2 regions of the Listeria farberi genome follow, and region 2 is predicted to be linked to the other one. Evidence: a T-box and tRNA genes for the amino acid it is inferred to sense, from the RefSeq annotation. Region 2 holds a T-box; the other holds one or more tRNA genes.

Region 1 (12,068 bases), on a different contig from region 2:
TTATGCGCTACATACGATGGTTTATTTAGCGAATTTGTCTCCAGAAAAATCGGTAGGCGTGAAAGAACTTGCGACAAAGCAAAATGTTTCGCCGACGTATCTTTCTAAAGTGTTAACAATGCTAGTAAAAGCTGGTTTCATTGAGTCAGTAACAGGTGTCAATGGCGGTTATAAATTAGCCGAACCAGCAAGTAGTATTAGTTTTTTAGATGTAATTCATGCTATTGAAGGGAAAGGCGCTTTATTTCACTGTGATCCTAAAAACCATAGCGAAAGTCAGCCGCACTGCTTAATCGGCGAAGTGATGAATAAAGCGGAGCAACAAATGGAAGACTATTTAAGCAAACAGACAGTAGGTAGTATTGTCGTAGAAATTGAAAAACATCAACATTAAAGGAGTGCTAAAAATGAATCACCACCATCACCACGGGGAAGCTGGTTTTAAGAGGAAAGTAGCTTATTTGGATCGACCAGAGCGAAGCGAAGTGCTGTCACCAGAGGAACTTTTACAAAAAGTCCCAATGGAAAAAACAGCGAGTATTTTAGATTTAGGAGCGGGAACAGGATTTTTAACGATTCCAGCCGCGAAATTGGTTGAAAATACCGTTTTTGCATTAGATTTAGATACGAAAATGCTAGAATTAATTGAGGCGAAAGCGAAAAAAGCTGAATTAACCAATGTAAAAACATTAGAAGCGAGCATGGATGATATTCCGCTTGAAGCTAGTTCGGTGGATGTTGTGCTGGCATCGCTCGTGTTACATGAAGCGGGTTCACTTCTGGATGTTTTGCGTGAAGTAAGTAGAGTCGTGAAACCAGGTGGCTACTTTGCTACCATAGAATTTGATACACAAGGAACGGATTTGAAAGGTCCCCCAATGGAAATTCAAATTTCAGCTGAAAAATTGAAGGAAGAGCTTGCAGAGGTTGGATTTGAAGTAGTGCAGAACTGGGAGCTTGATGAGGGAATGTATGTGAGTATTGCGGAGAAGAAGCAATAGCAAATCCACTCAAATTGCATTTTGTATTAAAAAAGAGTAGGTGCTAAGTCTACTCTTTTTTGCTTATTTACTATAATTAGTATTCTGGCATTTAGGGCATGGTGGGAGTTTATCAGTTCTATCATTAAGAACAACTTTTTGAGCGCACATAGTGCAAGTGTAAGTTCCAGTACCAGGTTTTTCGCCAGTTGAATGCATTGCCATTTATATCACCCTCTTGGTATTAATATAAATTATTTTTTTAATAAAACTTTATTTTGTGCAAATAAGAACATTTTTTGTTTCAAATTTGAAATTTTTATAAATAGGGAAAAAACAGCAAATTTCATGATATAATATTTCTTGATACATATTTCACAAAGAAAAAATTTCTTTATTAAAATGATAGGTAAACAGAAAATAACACACCGATGGATGTTGTATTTAATATGTTTGAAAAGGAGAAAAACTATGGGAATTAGGTTAAGAAAAAGTATTAATTTAGGTGGCGGTTTCCGAGTTAATGTAAGTAAAAGTGGAATCGGTTATAGCTGGGGGGTTAAGGGAGCTAGAGTCACTAAAAAGCTAACGGGAATACAAGAACAACTTTTTCAATACCAGGAACAGGAATTTCATATGTAGATGAGACAAAAAGAAATCGAGAAAATGAAAATTCTGATAGAAGAATAAATCCAAATACTTATGAAGTAGATATTGACTTTGAAAGTACAGAAAAGGTTAATGTTAATGCGTATCAACCGGCGGAATATAAAGATTTACTGAATAGTATCCGAAGGGTTCAAAACATTAATTTGCTCAGTACAATTTTGATTTTCACCATTCTTCTAGCTGTAACACCTATTTTCTTGATTACAGGAATTGCAGGTATTGTATTAAAGAAATACGTTTATGTGAAATTACCTATTAGATTAGACTATAATTTTGATGAAGAAAGTAAAGATTCTTATGATAATTTGTGTAAAATTTGGATGAGTTTAAATGAGAATAGCAGGTTTTGGCAAACTATCTCAGCGAGTAGTCTAAACGAAAGATTTAGTGGGGGAGCTTCTCGTGGTATTGACCGTATATCTTCCAAAGCAATTAATAGAATGCCATATTTCTTGAAAGCAAATGTTAAACCATTTGGATTACAGCTACGAAAGCAAAAACTATTTTTTGCCGGATAAGTTACTAATAATTTCGGGACGTAAAGTTGGGGCTTTAAACTATTCAGATATTAATATGGACTTAGGTACAACAAATTTTGTTGAAACTGATCCAGTACCAAAAGATGCAAATATTCTTTATTATACTTGGTTAAAAGTGAATAAAAATGGAACTCCGGATAGAAGATTTAAAAACAATCATCAAGTACCAGTTTGTCAATACGGCTCGGTTCTAATTGAATCAGGAAGCTCGTTGCACGTTGAATTAATGTGCTCTAACTCTGATACAATTGAAAAAATGGAACATTTTGTAAATAAAGTATTGAAAAAAGAGTGATTTTACTTTCATAAAAATAAAAAGGTCCATTGCTTAAAACGGCAATGAACCTTTTTATTTCTACGGAGAAACGGGGATTCGAACCCCGGCGCGGCATACACCGCCTAACAGATTTCGAGTCTGTCCCCTTCAGCCGGACTTGGGTATTTCTCCATGTTGATATATCAACGTTTCGAAATAAGTGTGAATTTTTTTGACTATCATTTTGACTATCAAATTAATTTCAACAGATTTTATTTTAGCATAAAATCGAAAAAAAGAGAAGCTGTGGAATCTTTCTTTTCTTGTGTGACTTGGGTATAAATGTTAGGTGTTGTTTATATATCTGCAATATCAAAAAGTTATTAAACTGGAAATGATGGTTTTCCTGAAATATGAAAAAACTTTTAACTGTCAGAGTTTAGTTACTTCAAAGAACTAGAAAGACATAATACTTTACCCGCGAGTTAGGGGTTTTTAATGCAAAGAATTTTCCGAACATGAGACTCAAGGGAGCGACCATATAAAATTGTGAGTAGTTGAATGAAATTACTGATACAATAAACATTTCTGCAATTATTACTTGAGCATTTGCTAAGAGTCAATAATTTTAAGCATTAGCGAATAATTATACACTTTTATTCATTCGGATAACAGAGGAAGTGATAAATAATTAAATTAAATGCATAAAATTAGCCTATTTATATTTGAGTTAAATGAATACATGTGTAATTTTTGTGACATCATATAAAGATAGTGCATAAATCATGCATAACAACCCGAAATGAGTATTGTATTTTAGCAAAAAAAACAATATTACACATATTGTGTAATAATAATTCTAAACAAGTCTGGTTTTTAGTCGTTCATGACAAGAATCGGACATTTCATTACATTTTTGGTTATACATCGTTTTTTTATGATACACTCATTTTGAAAACTAGATTAAACATAAAAGGGAGAGAAATGATATTATGAAAAAGTTTTTTTCTAAGCATTTGATGGGATTAATAATAGTTGGGCTTTTGGTAATAAGTCCGATTACACATGTATCTGCAGCAGTAAGAAATATTGATACAACTCCAGTTATTACTCAAAAAGAAGTTGAAAGTGGTATACAAGATAATAGCGATCAATTACCAGACGAATTCATTGTTAGAGATCAAACCAGTTCAAATGAGTCATTTAACCAAGAAAAACAGCTATTAAAAAGTGCAAGTCTAGGCTATGAAAAATGGACAAAAGTATCAACAACAAGAAAAGTATCAAAAGGATTTATTGCATGGCACCCTGGCTGGAAAAACTACCAATATAACGTTTCCGCATATTATTTTAGTAAGGCTAAAATGTCTGTCTCCGCGAGCATTGGTTATGGCAAGTTTAGTATGTCTGTTTCAAAATCAGGTTCAAACGGACAAATTGTTAAAGCGAATCCTAAAAAGTGGACAAGACCTGCCATATACGGAAATGTAGATGTTGCAAAATATACAGTAAAAAAATATAATGGTGCTGGAATATATACAGGGTCAACAACAAAATATACAAGTACTGCTTCGAGTACGTATGTCCAAAGCCGTAATAAATAAATCGAAAAGAGAGCTAATTGAATGAAAAAAAAGTGGTTAATTTTAATATTATTGATAATAGTTATTTGCGCTTCAGTATTTGGGATAAAGTGGTTGGTCGATAGAAATAACATCGTTGGAATGATACAGGTTGAAGGACTTGTGTATGTTATGACGAATGAACAAGCGAAGAAAGAAGATGCTTTGGAAAAAATTGGTGAGATAAAGCAAAAAATAAAAAGATATGAAACACCAGACAAAGATTTTACTTCTAATTTATTAGATGAGGAATCAGAACTTTATAAAGCGAAAAATGGGGAAGATTATCCTAGAACCATTTTGTATAAAGAGGATGGTAAGTATTACATTGCATCGGAAGCTGCTGAGCAACCAAATCAAAAGCAATAGTAATTTTTACACTGTAAGATTACTAGATAGAACTAAATAAAGTCTAATTAAAAAGTATGCTTAATAGCATGCTTTTTAATTTTAAGAAAGTAGAGTACATTTTCTTATTTTTTCTCGAAATGCGAATAAGAAATGACAAGAATATATAATTAAGATGATGATATTTTAGAACATTCGAAATGTTAGCAGACGCATTAAAAAGAAATAAGTCAATAGAAATACTTTTTTTAGAATAATCATCACGGAAGATACAAGTATGTAGTTTTTATTAATAACGAAAGAAACATAGTTCAACTACAATGTGTTGACAAACGAATAACCGACATTAATTATAGAAAATATTGGTTGTTGCAAGATTCTGACTGAGTGTATATAGTTTTATGATTTTGGATACATCTATAAATTTTTGACTATCATTTTACAACAAAGTTTAGATGATTGCCAGAAAAGAAGATAAATACAACCTCTGAAAGTAGCTTTAAATAGGCATTTTAGAGGTTTGTAGAAAGCAACAAAAGAAAAACTTATCATCCTCTTTAGCCGTAATTGGGTATTTCTCTACTTTGACATAGAATGCCAACAAGAAGTACTGTATAATTAAAATACCAGTGTTTTTTATAAAAGGAGCGTGCTAAATGGAAAGAAAATTGGTTCAAGAAATTAATTTACTAGAAAATAAAAAATTGGTTATGAATTTGAATATTGTTGCGATTGTTATTGTGCTTGTATTAACTGTTTTAGGATTTGTTTTTTCAGGTGGTTTTGCAATTACGAATGCTTTTATGGGGATTATTTGGATGTTTGGTGGTTATGCAGTAGCTATTGTTCTTCATGAAGCCGTACACGGGATTTTCTTCAAAGCATTTTGTCCAAAAGCAAAAGTGAAATTTGGTTTTAAAAATGGAATGGCTTATGCGGGAAGTCCAGGAGCATTTTATTCGAGAGCACAATTCTTTATTATTTCGATTGCGCCATTTATCGTTCTTACGGGATTGTTCATTTTTCTGCGCTTTCTTGGAGTAAACGAAGCTGTTCTATATTTGATTTTTGCGCTACATACGTCTGGTTGCGTCGGGGACTTTTATTACTGCATTCTTTTGATTAATCAACCAGCCGGAATCGTTGTGGAGGATACGGATAAAGGAATTAGTTTTTATTCAGAAGGTTAAGTTTGGTAACGATTTCAACAAAGTGTTAGAATAAGGATATACTTTTAGAAAGAGGTGCTTGATTTGAAACGAATAACAATTGGAAATAGTGATTTAACAGCTTCAGAAATTTCGCTAGGATGTATGAGAATGGCAGATCTTAGTAAAGAAGAGGCGAATAAAGTAATTAATACAGCACTTGAAAACGGTATTGATTTTTTTGATCACGCGGATATTTATGGCGGCGGTAAATCAGAGGAAGTCTTTGCTGATGCAATTGATATGAATGCAACTGTTCGTGAAAAAATGATTCTTCAATCAAAATGCGGAATTCGTCAAGGATTCTTTGATTTTTCAAAAGAGCACATTATTTCTTCTGTGGAAGGTAGCTTGAAACGCCTGAAAACAGATTATTTAGATACACTATTACTTCATCGTCCGGATACACTTTTTGAACCAGAAGAGGTGGCAGCGGCTTTCACAGAGCTTGAAAAAAGCGGGAAAGTTCGTCATTTCGGTGTAAGTAATCAAAATCCCGGGCAAATCGAATTACTGAAAAAATACGTAGACCAAGAATTAATTGCCAATCAACTGCAATTTAGTATTATGCATACAGGAATGATTGATACTGGTTTTAACGTAAATATGACGATTGATCCTTCTCTTGATCGCGATGGCGGGATTTTGGAATATAGTCGCTTACATAATATGACTATTCAAGCTTGGTCTCCGTTCCAATATGGTTTCTTTGAAGGTGTATTTTTAGATAACGATAAATTCCCTGAATTAAACAAAACAATCGATAAAATTGCTGCTGACAAAGGCGTGACTAATTCGGTAATCGCGGTTGCATGGATACAGCGTCACCCAGCAAGCTTCCAAACAGTGGTTGGTACAATGAATCCTGGAAGAATCGCTGATATTGCAAAAGCTTCTGATGTAACACTTAGTCGCGAAGAATGGTATGAAATTTACCGTGCGGCTGGAAACCAATTACCTTAAAGTAAACAGACACTTGGGCTTTTTGCTCAAGTGTTTTTTTATGTGCAATAATGATAGTGAAATTCATTCTCAATTATAAATTAATTTTATCAATTAGTTTGATATGATTTTTAAAAAATGCTATAATAACAAGTGAGTTAAAGCTATTTTCTTCGGAATTTAATTATAATAATTATTGTTTAATCTGTTTTTCGCACTTGCGAAAGCAGATTTTTGTGTTTTTTAGGGTAATGGGAATCATTATCATTTGGAGAGGATGAGTGTTATGAAAGACTGGATGGAGCGGAATTGGCAGTTTGTAACGACTGGTATTAGTGGGATTTTAATTGTTGTTGGTAGTTTAATCGGGAATGATGTCGGTGATTTTTGGACAGCGGTGATTTTCTTGAGTGCCTTTGTTATTGGCGGATTTGAACAAGCTAAGGAAGGGATAGAGGCGACGATTAAAACGAAAAAACTTAATGTAGAGCTTTTGATGATATTAGCGGCTACAGGGGCTTCAATTATCGGTTATTGGTTTGAAGGCGCCATACTTATTTTTATTTTCTCGGTTAGTGGGGCATTAGAAACATATACGACGAATAAAAGTAAGCGCGAAATCACGAAATTAATGGCTTTTCAACCAGAACGAGCTTTTCGTTTTCTTTCAAATGGTGATGTTGAAGAAGTGGCGGCAAAAGATTTGCAATTAGATGATAGAGTACTTGTTCGACCTGGGGAAAGTGTTCCAATTGATGGTGTGATTGTTCGTGGTTCAACAACTTTGAATGAAGCAGCAATCAATGGTGAATCGGTTCCAGTTGAGAAAGCTGTTGATGCTGAGGTGTTTGGTGGGACAGTTAATGTCAGCAGTGCTATCACCATTAAAGTAACGCAAACTTTTGATAATACGATTTTCAGCAAGATTATTCGCTTAGTAGAAACCGCCCAGAGTGAACCTTCAAAAACCGCTCGTTTTATTGAGCGATTTGAGGATGCGTATGTTAAAGCAGTATTATTATTTGTTTTAGTGATGATGTTTTTACCGCATTTTGCGCTCGGTTGGTCTTGGAATGAAACTTTTTATCGCGCGATGGTTTTACTTACTGTAGCTTCTCCATGTGCGCTAGTTGCTTCGGTGACTCCAGCGACTTTAGCAGCTATTTCTAATGGAGCGCGTCACGGAATTTTATTCAAAGGCGGCGTACACTTAGAAAATTTGCGCGGTGTAAAAGCAATTGCATTTGATAAAACAGGAACTTTGACAAACGGAACACCTGAACTAACAGACCAAATATTTAAGGAACACATCGATAAACAGCAAGTAATAAATGTGGCAGCAGCAATGGAGCGGCAGTCAATGCACCCATTAGCCGCAGCAATCACTAAAGCTTTGGATATAGAAGTAACGGATAAACTAACAGAAATAGAAGTAATAGATGTGCCGGGTTGGGGAGTGCAAACTAGTTACAAAGGCGAAACTTGGCAAGTCGGTAAAGCCGGTTATGTTGGGGTGGAAAATGCTGCCAAGTTTTCAAATGGCGTGTTTGAACGGCTTGCTAGCGAAGGGAAGACGATTGTATATGTCGCTAAAGCAGGCGAAATACTTGCAATGTTTGCACTCAAAGACACTTGCCGACCTGAGGCGATTCGGACCATTCAAGCTCTAAAAGCAAAAGGTATTAAAACAATTATGGTGACAGGAGACAATGCACAAACTGGCGCTGCAATCCAAGCTGAACTTGGCATGGATAGGGTTGTTGCCGGTTGTTTACCTGAGAAAAAAGTAGATGTTTTAAAAGAACTGTCCATTACTTACGGAAGCGTGGCAATGGTTGGGGATGGAATCAATGATGCTCCTGCTCTAGCTCATGCGACTATTGGCATTGCGATGGGAGAGGGCACAGATATTGCAATGGAAACAGCAGATGTTGTCTTAATGAAGAATGATTTAGAAAAGATTCCATATGCTTACAGGCTTTCCGAACGACTTCACTGGATTAGTTGGCAAAATATTTGTTTTGCTATTGCTGTAATTGTTCTTTTAATCATAGCGAATGTTTTTCAAGCAATCAATTTGCCGTTTGGAGTAGTGGGGCATGAAGGAAGTACGATTTTAGTTATTTTAAATGGGCTTAGACTACTTAAGTCCAACCGGAAATAGTGATTCATTTGACTGCTCGTCTATCTCTAGTCTAAGATAGATGAGCAGTTTCTTTTTAGAAAAAAAGGGGTATTGCATGATAGATTGGAGATGAGCGCATGAGAAAGATTAACTGGACACAATGGATAGCACTATTTGTTTTTGCATCAATGGGAATTTCAGTCGTTTTTACTATCTATGAAATTTTTACAGCGCCGATAAAGCAACCAGCAACTGGGCCGCATGTGACATTACGAGGGGATTATATCTTTTTACTATTTGAAATTTTACTAGGAATTTTTATTTTGTTATTACCTTCGATTATTGCACGACGTTTTAAATTTGAAATACCTGGACTTGTTTATATTTTGTTTATTGTTTTTTTGTACGGCTCGATTTATCTTGGAACCGTTCAAAAATTCTATTCAACCGTGCCGCACTGGGATAAAATCTTACATACTTTTAGTGGGGCAATGCTCGGAGCTATTGGCTTTTCGTTCGTTAGCTTGTTAAACGCGAATGATAAAGTAGTGATGAAACTGAAGCCTGGTTTTATCGCTGTCTTTGCATTTTGTTTTGCTGTGACGATGGGGGCATTCTGGGAAGTGTATGAATATACTTTTGACGGGATTATGAACTTAAATATGCAACGCTACAACCTGTCAAACGGTACACCACTAACTGGTCGAGCAGTTCTAGAAGATACGATGACAGACATCATTGTTGATATTATAGGTGCGCTATTCATCGTCATTGTTGGCTATTTCGCACTGAAAAAAGGTCGTCCTTGGATGGAACGTTTTGAATTTAAACGAAAAAATTGGAAAAAAGAACCCAAGAAAAAATAAAATAAAAAAAGCATTTGAGTAAGTTCAAATGCTTTTTTAGTTGCACAAAATCGCCGACAACTTTGGGGCCATGAAATGATTGACTGCTTCTTAGAACTTTTCTACACTTAAATTGAGAAGAAAACTTTTAAAGGAGTGAGGAAATGTTTTTAGATACAGGGAATTTAGAGGAAATAAAGAGAGCGCTTCAATTTCCGTTTTTTGAAGGTGTAACTACAAATCCAACCATTTTACTGAAAGAAAATCAGCCAAGGAAAACCCATATTGCTCACATTCCAGCAAAATTAGTATTTGTTCAAGCCGCGGGATTAACAGAAGAAGAAATTTGGGAAGATGTACTGCGGATTCAAGAAATTAAGCCAGCTGAAGGATCTGTTATTGGCTTGAAAATTCCTGCTCATGAAGCTGGAGTAAAAGTTATTGCTAGAGTTCGCGCTAAGTTTCCGGAAGCGATTATTTTAGCAACGGCAATTTTTTCATCTGAGCAAGGTTATATAGCGGCTCTTTCTGGGGCAGACTATTTAGCACCATACTATAACCGCATGGAAGTAAGCGGGTTAGATGCAGCAAAAACGATCGAAGAATTGCGCTATGTTCTAGATTTACAAGGTCTTGAAGATGTAAAAATCATGGGGGCGAGCTTTAAAAACAGCCGTCAAATTATGCAAGCATTAGCGAGTGGGGCGGACACAGTGACAATTGGTTATGATTTGTTCTTACAAATGATGAATAAACCACTGGCGCTCGAAAGCATTGAAAAATTTAACGAACATAATGCAGCTTTACCTAAATGAAAAAAAGTAAGTATCCAATATCATGGATACTTACTTTTTTATTTGTCCTCATCACGTAACGGTAAGTTGTTTACGTAACTATCAGAATACTGTAAGAGTTTGCGACTTGTATCGAATCTTTTCTTCACTTCTTCTGAAAGTTCTTTATTTGTTCCATTATAATTTGTTGCTGCCCCTGTTTCGAAACTCTCGTCGGGCTGATACATGTAAGAATCAGTAAAGTAGCTTCCTTCAGGCATAGTGTATCGTTCGGGAACATAATTGTTTGTTGAATTAAGAATATCCGTACCAAACATTATTTGATTGCCTGTATTAATACCTAATAAATTCATCACAGTTGGCATAATATCAATTTCGCCGCCAACATTTTTGATTTCGCCAGGATTTTTCATTCCTGGATAATGTAAGAAGAATGGAATACGATAATCATCTGCTGGATCTGCCTTAAGCTCCGTAGAACGATTAACATATTTTTTTTGCTCTTCAGGGAGTTGATCTGTTTTGATAATATGATGGTCACCGTAGAAAACAACTACAGAATCCTCCCAAATGCCGCTGTCTTTTAATTTTTGAATAAAATCACCAAGCTGTTTATCCGCATAATGAACTGCTTCAAAATAATTGCCAAGTTCTGTATCTTTTAAGTCACTTGGTAAGTTGATTTCTTGTTTTTCTTCTGGAATGTTAAATGGCATATGACTACTTACACTAATTAATTGCGCATAAAATTTTTGATTGTTTTTATATTGCTGTTCTAGGATGGGGAACGCTTTGTTATATAATACTTCATCGCTTGGAGAGAAGCCAATTACATCTTCATCACCAAAGAATTTACGATCATAAAATTTATCAAAACCAACTGCAGGATAAAATTCATCTCGATTATAAAAACTAGCGTCATTTGTATGGAAAGTGGATGTTGTATAATCATTTTTACCAAGTAGTCGAGGCATAGATGGAATGACACGGTCGCCGTAAGTTTGGGTATTTGTGTAGTAACCGCTTGGGAAAGTCGATGTATAAACAGACCATTCTGCATCAGCTGTATTTGATTTAGAAACTGTTTGGAAAAATTTATTGGAATACATTGTTTCGTTTTGTAAACTATCTAGCGTAGGAGTGATCGATTGTCCATCAATTTTAATATTAGTTAAGTTACGCTGAAATGATTCTAATTGCACGATAATTAAGTTTTTCCCTTTGGCGGCTCCGAAGTAATCAGGTTTTTCTTTTAGGTTCACGCCTTTAATATCACGAACATTTTTTGCTGTAATATCTGCAGCTTTCACGTGATCAGTTCCAGCAAGAGCAGTACTAATATTAAATGTAAAAATCCCCATCCGCTTTGCTCGTTTCGAATCGCTAATAATATTTTGTTGCATCATGAAATAAGTAAATCCACTAAGCATTAGCAAAGTACTTAAAAAAGATACACCATAAATACGTTTAGTTAGGCGGAATGATGGAAATTCATGGCCTTTTTTTATGTTGAAGTAGAGGATAAATGGCAGTAATATAATATCCATGATGTAAAGCCAATCAGTTCCACTGAGTAAACTAGAAGCGCTTGTTTTTACAACACCAACTTCGCCGATAAGCGAGAAACTATGATACGTAGGCACTTCATTATAAAAGCGGGCATAAAGTACACAAACAAGCATAAGAATGCCGATAAATAAAGACATTCCAGCATACCAATAAACGTGAGAACGAACCGGA
Region 2 (12,068 bases):
AAAAGAATACGGAAGTTGGCGAAATGGAAGTATCCATAAAAGATGGCGGCAAATTAGGTTATATTGATGGAAAACAAACAGAAAATATTAAAGTTCTAACTGCTGGCGTAAAATGTTGGTTTAATTAACATAAAAAAATCGATTTCCTTAACTAGGAAATCGACTTTTTTTATTGGTTTGATAGTCTCTATAAAACCATAATAAGAAAAAAACAATACTAATAGTAAAAAATATAATTGGCACTATAATAAGCTTTGTGCCCAGTAAACTCTGATTGATGCTCCCATCCATAAAACCAGATTGAATCAACAATCCTCTAACAACCCCTAGTACCTGGATAACAAAAAGTAAAATAAGACCAATAAAACCACTTCTAACAAAAAGATTAAAATTCATATGTATGTTCACCTCTGCTTTTATTTTTCTGTTCTAAATTACGTTAACATAAAATTGCTGAGATGAAAATAAAAAAAGAAGTTCTCAATATTTAACATTTGAGAACTTCCTTTTTTCTATTTATTTCAGACCATAAAAAGCGTCTATCTACTCAATAACAAACTGATTATGATAAAGCTCAGAATAAAATCCTTCCGCCTTCATCAGCTCATCATGGTTACCCTGTTCAATCACTTCGCCTTGATGTAGCACGACGATATGGTCGGCATCAAGGATAGTTTTTAAACGGTGGGCGATGACGAAACTAGTTCTACCGGAGATTACGTTGTCCATAGCTTTTTGGATGCGGCTTTCGGTTACGGTATCTACATTACTTGTCGCTTCATCTAGAATTAGTAGAGAAGGGTTCGTAATAATAGTTCTCGCAATACTCATAAGCTGCTTTTGACCAACACTGAAAATATTGTTTTCATCACTGATTTCTGTTTCATAACCTTTTTCGAGGTTCATAATGAAGTCATGGATGTTAGCTTGTTTCGCAGCGTTAATCACTTCCTCATCGCTTGCTTCCGGTTTACCGAAAACAATGTTATCGCGAATAGTTCCCGTAAATAGAACGGAATCTTGCAACACGATACCGACTTGTTTACGCAAGGAATCTAGTCTAATATCACGAATATCAATATCGTCAAAACGAATGGAACCACCGTCGACATTGTAGAAGCGGTTAAGCAGGTTCATAACAGTTGTCTTACCAGAACCAGTTGGTCCAACAAGCGCCACCATTTTACCTTTACTTACATCAATGGAAACGTCTTTTAGAACTGGTTTTTCAGGGTCATAAGCGAAATCAACATGATCTAGTTTAACACCTTTATTAATACCATCAATTGTTTGTAAGTTCTCGCGTTCAACTTCTTCTTCCTCTGCAAATACTTCACTAACACGGCGCGCACCAGTGATTGCTAGTTGTAGCAAGCTGTACTGGGACGAAATTTGTGTAAGTGGCATATAAAATTGTTGTGAATATTGAACGAACATAACGATTAAACCAAGAGCGGCTGTGCGTTCAAGGTCGCCATTTAGAGCTAACCATCCACCGAAGAAGATAACGATAGCTGTATTTAATAGTGAAATACCTTGCATCATTGGGAAAAGTAAACCGGAGTAGACTTGACCTTTGTAAGTTGCGTTTTTAACAACATTATTTTGCTTAACAAAGCCTTCAATAGTTTCTTCTTCTAAACCGTTTGTGATAATGATTTTTTGACCAGAGATTTTTTCGTCAATGTAGCCGTTTAATACACCCAGTTCATCTTGTTGAACATCAACATATTTACGAGCTTTTCGAATAATCACTGTGGCAATAATTACTGCAAATGGTGCAGATATTAAGGTAACGAGTGCTAGTTCCACATTTTGTTGGAACATCATGATAATAACACCAATCATTAACGCAATGTTTGATAGTACTTGAATCAAAGCTTGGTTAAGTGTGTTAGAAATGTTATCCAAGTCACTAGTAAAACGACTAAGCATTTCGCCGTCATTGCGACTATCAAAGAAACGAATCGATAGTTTTTCCATCTTGCGGAAAAGCCCTATACGCATTCTGTTCGTCGATTTACCAGCTACCCCTGTCATAATGATACTTTGGATAAAAGTGGCAGCAGCGAGCAGTACGTAGCAGAGAATCAGCATCCAAATGATATGGATGAAGTCACTCTTGTCATCAACACCTGTTCGCATTAAACGAACAACATAATCACCAAGCTCTTGAACAGCATTACCAATATACTGTGGTGCTTTTACTTGAAGGTATGTCGCAAAAATTACAGCAATTAAAATGACAAAAAGTTGAGGTTTATAACCCCGCAGATAGTGCCAGAAAAAGCGGCTAATTTGTTTAAACTCTTTCATTATGCGGTTACCTCCTTGCCTTTTTGAGTGTCGTAAATTTCACGGTAAGTTTCATTTTCTTTAAGAAGTTCTTTGTGGGAACCAACGCCAACGAGTTTACCTTGATCGAGCACGAGAATTTTATCTGCTTGAATAACAGAAGAGATTTTTTGTGCAATGATGAAAGTAGTTGTATCGTCTAGCTCTTTATTAAGTGCTTCTTTGACTAATTTCTCGGATTTTGCATCAAGGGCACTTGTGCTGTCATCAAGAATTAGTACTTTTGGCGAACCGATAACTCCACGTGTAATGGATAGACGTTGTTTTTGTCCACCAGAGAAGTTATTGCCGCGCTCAGAAACAGGAGCTTCATAAAGTTTTGCTTGTTTATCAATAAATTCTTTCGCTTGTGCTATTTTACTTGCATGCTCCATTTCATCAGTTGTCGCGTCTTTTTTACCATGACGTAAATTGTCTGCGATTGTTCCTGAGAAAAGGATTGCGCGTTGGAGCACGAAGGAAACGGTGCTACGAAGTGTTTTCTTATTGATGTCTTTTAGGTTTGTACCACCAATAATAACTTCACCTTCAGTTGGGTCGTAAAGACGTGGGATTAGCTGGGCAAGAGTGGATTTACCAGAACCTGTGGCGCCGACAATACCAACCATTTCACCAACATTCGCTTTAAAAGAAATATCTTTAAGAGCAGGTGTATCGTCACCATCATATTTGAAACTAACGTTACGGAACTCAACAGTACCTTCTAAATCTTGTTCTGGCGCATTTTCATTGTAAGTAATATCTGGTTCTGTTTCGAGAACTTCAGTAATACGTTTCAAGGAAATAAGCGCACGAGAGGCCATCATCATCAGCATACCGCCGATAATAATTGCCATCATGATTTGCATCAAGTAATTCATAAATGATGCGATAGCCCCGATAACTTCTGGGTTTTCAGCAGCCATGTCACCTACAAAGAAAATAGAAACAACAATTGCTAAGTTAGAAACGAGCATAAATGCAGGAATCATGACAGAAAAAAGAGTTCCTACAATGATAGTGTGACGAGTTAGTTTGTCACTGACAGTTGTGAAACGTCCGATTTCGTTATCTTCTTGAACAAAAGATTTAACAACACGCATTCCGGCAAGGTTTTCTTTTGCGATAGAATTTACGCGGTCAATTAACGTTTGAATAATCGCGAAATGCTTACCCATAGAGCCGAATGTGAAGACAACAATTAGCACAACGAGTACGACAAGTACAATAATTACCCACCATAATTCAGGTAGAGTAAACATCGCTAAAATAAATGCCCCAATAAACATAATCGGAATTCTTGTTAGCGATTGTAAGGAAAGCATCACTAAATTTTGTACTTGGGTAATGTCGTTTGTTTGTCGAACAACTAGATTACCTGTCGAAAGTTTTTCAATGTTACTAAATGAAAATGTTTGGATTTTACGGAAACTAGATTCACGAATATCTGCGCCGACGCCTTGAGCGACTTTGGCAGAAAGAATCGTGTTTAGAATCCCAGCGATAAGGCCAACTGCGGCAATACCGATTAGAAGTGCGCCTATGGAAGAAATTTCATCCATATTGTCTTTCATAATGGCGTCTAGGACTTGCTGAAGTAATTTTGGTTGCCATAGTTGTGAGATAACCATGACTACTACAAACAAAGTAGATAATGTTGCTTGTAGCTTGTAATTTTTAAGATGGTGAAACAATACTTTCATGATTTTCCTCCCTTGGAAAACGGAAATAAAGACGTGCGAACACATATTCTAATATAGATTGTGAAAATTTGCAAGTGATTTTTTCGCGAATTCTAAATATGGCGAAAATATGGCAAATATACCGTGGGAAATCGTTTTTTAATTGTGAAAAAACGATTGCTCATTGTTTGATACCTACTTCTACAAATCCCCTTACACTATTTATTAACCACACAATGTCAGCCTCAAAAAGGTCTTTTTTTGTTAGTGTTTTTTCGGAAATTTTGTTTTTTGCTAATAAATCTGCTCTCATGGTACCTGGGAGAAGACCAGAACTCACTGGTGGTGTGAAAAAATAGCCTTTTGTGCCTAGAACTATATTCCCGGTAGTAAATTCTGTCAGCTCGCCTCGCTCATTCCAAAGCAATGTTTCCCCGGTTTCAGTGCTTTTCATGTCTTCATAAACAGATCGATTAGTGGTTTTATGATAAAGGAATAAATCATCAGTTGAGACTGGACTTTTTGCCAGTTGCGCGGTTATTTGCTGATTTTGCGTACTTATTTCGGTTAATTCTAAAAGGTGCGTGCCATTTGGATGAAGTAAAAATCTTAATTTATATGTTCCAGCTGGATTGTTTCGCGCTGTTTCTTGCCATAATTCCCCAATTTTTCCACCGTCAAAAGGAAAACCGAAAAATTCTGCGCTTGTTTGAAGCCGTTTTAGATGAAAGTCTATCCGGGAAAGTGTTCCGTTTTCAAGACGTAAACATTCAATTAAAGAAAACTTAGTTGCTTTTTCTAAAATGGCTGATTTTGCATGAATTTCGGAAAATTCACTTTCGGCATCAGAATCCCAAACAATACCGCCGCCAACACCATAAGTTGCTTTATTATCACTAATAGAAATAGTTCGGATTGGCACATTGAAAATCGCATTCCCATTAGGTTCTAGGAATCCAATCGCGCCGCAGTATACGCCTCGTGGGGAATCTTCTAGCTCTGAAATAATTCCCATTGTCCGCGCTTTTGGGGCGCCAGTTATTGAACCACAAGGGAAAAGCGCCTCGAAAACTGCGGCTAAGCTAGTATCAGGAGGTGTTTCTGCAGTAACGGTAGACGTCATTTGCCACACTGTTGGGTAAGGTTCTAAAGTCATTAATTTAGGCACTTTTACGCTACCGGGCACTGCAATCATCCCAAGGTCATTTCGTAGTAAATCAACAATCATCACATTTTCGGCACGATTTTTAGGATCATTTTTTAACCAATCATGTGCTTCTAAGTCAGCTTGTTCCGTACTTCCGCGACGAATGGTGCCTTTCATTGGACGTGTCGTTAAGATATTTTCCTTCCATTTAAAAAATAGCTCGGGTGAAGCTGAGATAATCTGAAATTCATCCGTATCAAGTAACGCTGTATAATTTGCCTTTCCAACTTGCTGCAATGATTCAAAAGAAGCTTGGGCAGAAAAATCACTCGGTACATCACTTTGGAGCCGAACAGTGTAGTTGATTTGGTACGTGTTTCCAGCAGCAATTTCCGCTTTAATCTTTGCTATTTTTTCTGCATAATTCGGATAATCTGTATCCATTTTAAAAGAAAGTGGTGCTATGTCTGAGTTTTCGGTAGGTGCAGTCGTGAAATTGTCGTATACACCAAACCAGATAAGCGGCATGTTCTTGGAAGGTTGTTTGGTTTTTAAATTACTACGAAAAGCAGGAGCGGCCTCATAACTAACAAAACCAGCAACGTATTTTCCGGATTTTTGGGCTTCTTCGGCAGCTTTCATAATAGGAAGTACTTCCGATAAATCGCGCGCCACCAGTTCGCGAATTGGATTTTCAAAAATCTTTACCAAACCTTCAAAATCAAAACGTAATAAACTCATTTGGCAGCTCTCCCCAGTCGTACAAAGTTTTCTAAAATCGCGTGTCCGTTTTCAGATAGAATTGCTTCAGGGTGAAATTGGACACTGTAAATCGTTTTTGTCAGATGCTCTAACCCCATCAAAACCCCATCATCCGTTACAGCGGTCACTTTCAAATCAGCTGGCACCGTATTTGGGTCAATGACTAAAGAATGATAGCGGGCAACTGAGAATCTCGAATCAAGTCCGGCAAATAATCCTTTACCATGATGCGAGATAATGCTAGTTTTTCCGTGAACAGGAACATCCGCCTGTACAACTTTTGCCCCGAAAAAATGACCAATCATTTGATGGCCAAGGCAAATTCCGAGAATGGGAACGTGAATTTTGTCTAGTAGAGCTAAACTTGCTGGAAAATCATTTGGAGAACCAGGCCCGGGTGAAAGAATAACCATTTCAGGTGCTAATTGGTCGAATGTTTGAAGCGAAAAATCTCTAGCAGAAACTACCCGCACATCTTCCTTAAGCTCTAAAAAATATTGGTATAAATTATATGTAAATGAGTCATTATGATCGATTAATAAAATCACTTCAAATCCCCCTAGTTAAAACGGTTATACTCTTTTATAGCAAATAGCTACGGAGATAACAAGCCTGAAATGTTTGAAGCCTGAAAACAAGTGGAAATGTACACTAAATAACCAAAGGAAGGTGTTTTAGATGGAAAATGAACTAGAAGATAAAATTCTCGCCATTTTAGAACAACATCAAGTGGGGGTATTAACCTCTGTACAAGGCGATTTTCCGCACGCTAGGTATATGACGTTTCTGCATGATGGCTTAACACTTTACACACCATCTGGAAAAGAACTACCGAAAACAGAGGAAGTCCGTAGAAATCCGCACGTATGCGTTTTAATTGGCTATGATAGCCCTGGATCTGCGTTTTTAGAAATTAATGGTTTAGCTTCACTGGAAGAAGATGAAGCTATCAAAGAACGTATTTGGGAAAACATCTCTAAAGACTGGTTTCAAGGCGAAGATTCACCATCCTTTGTCGTTATAAAAATTGTTCCGGAACAAATTAGAATACTGAATTCAGATGATGACGGTCCAGACACACTTGATTTAATCGGTTAAAGATTTGCTTGTAATTTAAGCAGATATGCGATAGAATAACTTTAAATTAATACGAAAAGCGAAGACAAGAAGTAGTAATGAGGTAGAATTTCTAAAGAGAGCCAGTGGTTGGTGTGAACTGGTGAAGTTTCCTTATGAATCCATCTTGGAGTGAGTGATGGAAAGCATAGTATTGCGAGTAAATCATTCCGGCTGGGTCCGTTAAACCTAAATGAAGCTGGGGATTTTTTTAGATCCCAATAAGGGTGGCAACGCGGTTAACTCTCGTCCCTTTCCTGTTAATTCGGGAAAGTACGGGAGTTTTTTATATGGAAAAAAATAAAGGAGGAGTTAGCATGTTAGATGTTAAGTTGTTACGTAATAATTTTGAAGAAGTAAAGCAGAAATTACAAAATCGAGGAGAAGACCTGGGTGAATTCGAGAAATTTGGCGAGTTAGATAAACGTCGTCGTACACTGATTGTTGAAACAGAAGCGCTAAAAAGCCAGCGTAATGAAGTGTCTCAAGAAATCGCTAAACTAAAACGCGAAAAACAAGATGCTGATGCTAAAATTGAAGAAATGCGTGTTGTTGGTGATCGTATTAAAACTTTAGACATCGAGTTAAGAGAAATTGACGAGAAGTTAGATATGATTTTAATGTCGATTCCAAATATTCCACATGAGTCTACTCCGGTCGGTGAATCAGAAGATGATAACGTAGAAATCCGCAAATGGGGCGAAGTACGCGAATTTGATTTTGAACCAAAAGCTCATTGGGACTTAGGAACTGACCTAGATATTTTGGATTTCGAGAATGCTGCAAAAGTAACTGGAAGCCGCTTCGTTTTTTATAAAAAATTAGGTGCAAGACTTGAACGAGCGCTAATTAACTTTATGATGGACTTGCATTCGAATGAACATGGCTATGAAGAAATGCTTCCACCGTACATGGTGAACCGTGCGAGCATGACAGGAACTGGTCAATTGCCAAAATTTGAAGAAGACGCATTCTTAATTGAAGCAGAAGATTATTTCCTGATTCCAACAGCAGAAGTACCAGTAACAAACTACCACCGCGAAGATATTTTAAAAGCAGAAGATTTACCAAGAAAATATACAGCATTTAGCGCATGCTTCCGTTCTGAAGCGGGGTCTGCTGGTCGTGATACGCGTGGCTTAATTCGCCAGCATCAATTTAACAAAGTGGAATTGGTTCAATTTGTTAAACCAGAAGACTCTTACGTGGCACTAGAAAAATTAACTGGTAACGCAGAAGAAGTATTGCGCCGACTAGAATTACCCTATCGTGTACTAAGCATGTGTACTGCTGATTTGGGCTTCACTGCTGCTAAAAAATATGATTTAGAAGTTTGGATTCCAAGTTATGATTCTTACCGTGAGATTTCTTCTTGCAGTAATTTTGAAAGTTTCCAAGCAAGACGTGCCAACATTCGTTTCCGCCGTGAGCCAGGAAGCAAGCCAGAATATGTGCACACATTAAATGGTTCCGGATTAGCACTAGGTCGTACGGTCGCTGCTATTTTGGAAAACTACCAAGAGGCAGACGGATCTGTACGCATTCCGAAAGTACTACAAGGTTACATGGGCGGTATGGAAAAAATCGAATTACCAAAATAAAAAGGAAGAAGGAACTGTAATGGCGACACTTAGCGAATTACCAAACATTGGCAAAGTACTGGAGCAGGACTTAATAAAAGCCGGGATAAAAACCCCAGCTGAGCTAAAAGATGTTGGAAGCAAAGAAGCCTTTTTACGTATTTGGGAAAATGATTCAAGCGTTTGTTTAAGTGAATTATGTGCGCTTGAAGGAGCGGTACAAGGTATCAGGTGGCATGATTTAAACGAAGCAAAGAAAACCGAACTCAAAAAGTTTCATCAATCCTTATAACAAAAACGACGATGCGAACATGCATCGTCGTTTTTGTTATTTCCCGGGAAATAGTTATTTTAATTGTTGTTCTGCAAAAGAAGCATAAAGGGGATGAGAAGCGACTAATTCACTATGTGTGCCTCGGCCAGTAATTTCTCCGTGTTCAATAAAGAGAATTTGGTCGGCATTAACAATTGTGGATAGACGATGAGCGATAACAAAAGTAGTACGACCTTCCATCAAGTTGGCTAAAGCTTGTTGAACTATTTGTTCGGATTGACTATCTAAGCTTGCTGTCGCTTCGTCTAACATGAGAATATTCGGGTTGCGTAAGAAAGCTCGTGCAATGGCAATCCGCTGTCTTTGCCCCCCTGAGAGCTTCACACCACGTTCGCCGACTTCGGTTGCCATTTTGTCAGGTAGTTCAGAAATAAAGCCATCTGCATAAGCAAGTTTTGCTACATTCCAAAGCTCGTCTTCGGTAATTTCTCGGTCCAAACCATAACAAAGATTATCGCGAATTGTGCCAGAGAGCATCGCACTTTCTTGGGAGACGTAACCAATTTGCGTACGCCATGAGTTAATGGAAATCTCAGAAAGAGGAATATCACCCACTAAAATTTCTCCCGCTTTTGGTTGATAGAAACGCTCTAAAATCGCAAACAAGGTAGATTTACCGCCACCACTTGGACCAGCGAATGCGATAACTTCCCCTGGTTTTGTATCAAAAGAAACATCTTTTAAAATCGGTTCACCTTCATTGTAAGAGAAGGAAATATCTGTGACGCGAATCGTTTTTCCGCTCACGTCCACTTTTTTACCAGCATCGAAATCTTCTTCAGTTTCATTTAAAATATCCGCAATGCGTTCGGTCGCACCTTTTGCTTTTTGAAGTTGCGCGAAAAAAGTCGCAAAAGAGGTTACTGGAACGATAATTTGGAATAGATATAGCAAGAACGCGATTAATGTACCAGTAGTCATAGTCCCGGCTGAAACGCGAATCCCGCCGTAACCAATGATACCAACAATAACTCCCATTACAACAAAGAAAATTAAAGGTCCAAGTACAGCGACAACTTTCGCCTCACGAATACCGAATCCGAATAGACGATTGATTCCCTTATGACCAGCTTCTGTTTCACGTGTTTCCGCATTAGATGCCTTTACGAGCCGTGCTTCAGAAAGGGTTTGACTAATGGAGCCAGTGAAGTCAGCTGTTTCATTTTGAAGACCTTTAGAGATTTTAAACATTTTCTGACCAAGCGGCGCAACGACTAGCGCTGTAATTGGAACAGCTACTAAGATAATTAGTGTCATTTTCCAGTCCATAAAGAATAAGATAATAACCGCACCAACCACAGAAATAATCCCTGTTACAAATTGTGGTAAATGATCGGCAATTAGCTCCTTGACTACGACTGTATCGTTTACCATGCGGCTGACCATTTCACCCGTTTTTGTATTATCAAAATAAGAAACGGGCAAGTGAACAATTTTTCTCCATAAACGTTCGCGAATCGTAGCTACAACTTTCTGACCCATATAATTAAGTAAGAAAATCGAGAAACCGTTTGTGATAGCTTGCAAAATGAATGCAAGAACAATTAAAGCGACCATTTTTACATCTAATGAGGTTACCGCAAAACCATCAATTAAGTTTTTTGTAAAAAGTGGGACTACAAGCCCAGCAATTGTAGTTATTACACTGGCTATTAAAGCGCAGAATATTATCCAATTGGCGGGTTTTGCACTAATAAGTAACTGGAAAAAATTCCGCCAACTATATTTTTTTTGATTCATTTATTTCACCCTTCCTAATTTCCCCAACCATATAATGCTTACTTTTTAAGTATAATCAATTTACTAGATAATAAACCAGTCTAAAGTGGTAATTATTAGATTAATATCTGAATTTGAATATTTAGTAAAAGTAACAAAAAATTCGAATTTACGTCAAAATTCTCAGTTAAAAAGATATATAAATTAAGTATTTAAAGAAAAGTTGTAATATATTTATCTTTAATTTCCTTTTTGGTATTTTATGACTAGCTAGGAATAGGATTTGAGATATAACCTTTATGATATAATTACGTTGAGTTTTTTCAATATAATATAGCAAAGGAGAGAATATGCTATTCTTAAAAGAGCTTGAATCCAATCTAACGGTTAGCAAATTAATGGAGTTGTGCTTTGAACATCCAAATTACAAAGACTACTGCTCGGTTATCGGCACCAAGAAGGGTGAGGTTCTAGAAAGTTTAAGTCCGGCTGGAACAAAAGTATATTTTGTTCTAAGTGGCATATACGGGATGATTGTAGAGAAAGATGCAGAAATGGAAGAAGAAAGCTGTAAAGAATGCATTGTTCGTTTCTTACAAAAAGGAGATAGTTTTGGACTATATCATCTTTTTTATGATGAATGGAGCCCGCACGTTTCGATGCAGAGCTTAGGTCACGGAGAAGTTATGGAAGTAGATAGCAATTTCTTGTTCTCTATTTTTGACAAAGAAGATGAGAATAACTTTTTTATGATTAAAGTGATGGCAGAAGAATTACGCGAAGCCCACACATTTGCAAAACTAAGCTTCTTAAAAAAGGAAGAACGAATCCGCAAAGCCATTCTCAAATGCGCTCAAACTTTAGGGACGTTTTCTGATAACGGGATATTGCTACCAAGAGAAATTACGCAAGAAGTACTTGCAAGATACACCAATACATCGCGCGAATACGTGGCTCACACAGTCATGCATTTAATTAAAGAGGATATAATTAGAAATAGACCTAAACCTCTACTAGTGATGGATAAAACTCGTTTATAAGTTTGTTTCACGTGAAACTTTTTAGAATGCTTCGATTGCATTCTTTTTTTTGTAGGAAAAGCACTTCAAAAGCATTCTTTTATCTTTTGCGTTATAATGGCTCTGTAATTGAAAGCGCTTGATAGAAAAGGAGGATGTATAAATGAGATTTTTTATCGATACAGCAAACGTAGAAGAGATTAAAAAGGCTAACAGAATGGGGTTTATTGCTGGAGTAACGACAAACCCATCACTTGTTGCCAAAGAGGGCCGCGATTTTAATGAGGTTATTCAAGAAATTACATCCATTGTTGACGGACCAATTAGCGGTGAGGTAGTGAGTTTGAAAGCGGAAGAGATGATTGAGGAAGGTCG

What was found. A T-box is a leader RNA that pairs with one kind of tRNA and senses whether it is charged. The one in region 2 lies ahead of serS (serine--tRNA ligase), so its partner is inferred to be a tRNA-Ser.
Region 1: it has a tRNA-Ser gene. The T-box ahead of serS (serine--tRNA ligase) is inferred to sense a tRNA for this amino acid. The anticodon was not compared.

What each region holds. Positions count from the first base shown of each region.
Region 1 covers NZ_JAARZL010000001.1:438,154-450,221, forward strand. Annotated here, with positions in the region: gene HCB38_RS02135 (Rrf2 family transcriptional regulator) at 1-394, shown strand, start outside; gene HCB38_RS02140 (class I SAM-dependent methyltransferase) at 408-1,001, shown strand; gene HCB38_RS15175 (zinc ribbon-containing protein) at 1,065-1,205, opposite strand; gene HCB38_RS15055 (DUF4236 domain-containing protein) at 1,452-1,622, shown strand; gene HCB38_RS15060 (hypothetical protein) at 1,793-2,167, shown strand; gene HCB38_RS15065 (hypothetical protein) at 2,157-2,483, shown strand; tRNA gene HCB38_RS02155 (tRNA-Ser) at 2,547-2,636, opposite strand; gene HCB38_RS02160 (hypothetical protein) at 3,437-4,048, shown strand; gene HCB38_RS02165 (hypothetical protein) at 4,070-4,435, shown strand; partial or broken gene HCB38_RS15140 (hypothetical protein) at 4,598-4,811, shown strand; gene HCB38_RS02170 (DUF3267 domain-containing protein) at 5,071-5,604, shown strand; gene HCB38_RS02175 (aldo/keto reductase) at 5,668-6,585, shown strand; gene HCB38_RS02180 (heavy metal translocating P-type ATPase) at 6,851-8,728, shown strand; gene HCB38_RS02185 (DUF2238 domain-containing protein) at 8,827-9,555, shown strand; gene HCB38_RS02190 (transaldolase family protein) at 9,699-10,349, shown strand; gene HCB38_RS02195 (LTA synthase family protein) at 10,388-12,068, opposite strand, start outside.
Region 2 covers NZ_JAARZL010000006.1:2,234-14,301, forward strand. Annotated here, with positions in the region: partial or broken gene HCB38_RS15190 (hypothetical protein) at 1-201, shown strand, start outside; gene HCB38_RS13090 (hypothetical protein) at 148-396, opposite strand; gene HCB38_RS13095 (ABC transporter ATP-binding protein) at 544-2,316, opposite strand; gene HCB38_RS13100 (ABC transporter ATP-binding protein) at 2,316-4,037, opposite strand; gene pabB (aminodeoxychorismate synthase component I) at 4,198-5,904, opposite strand; gene HCB38_RS13110 (anthranilate synthase component II) at 5,901-6,473, opposite strand; gene HCB38_RS13115 (pyridoxamine 5'-phosphate oxidase family protein) at 6,604-7,023, shown strand; T-box leader at 7,076-7,298, shown strand; gene serS (serine--tRNA ligase) at 7,359-8,642, shown strand; gene HCB38_RS13125 (TfoX/Sxy family protein) at 8,662-8,913, shown strand; gene HCB38_RS13130 (ABC transporter ATP-binding protein) at 8,968-10,695, opposite strand; gene HCB38_RS13135 (Crp/Fnr family transcriptional regulator) at 11,025-11,714, shown strand; gene fsa (fructose-6-phosphate aldolase) at 11,857-12,068, shown strand, end outside.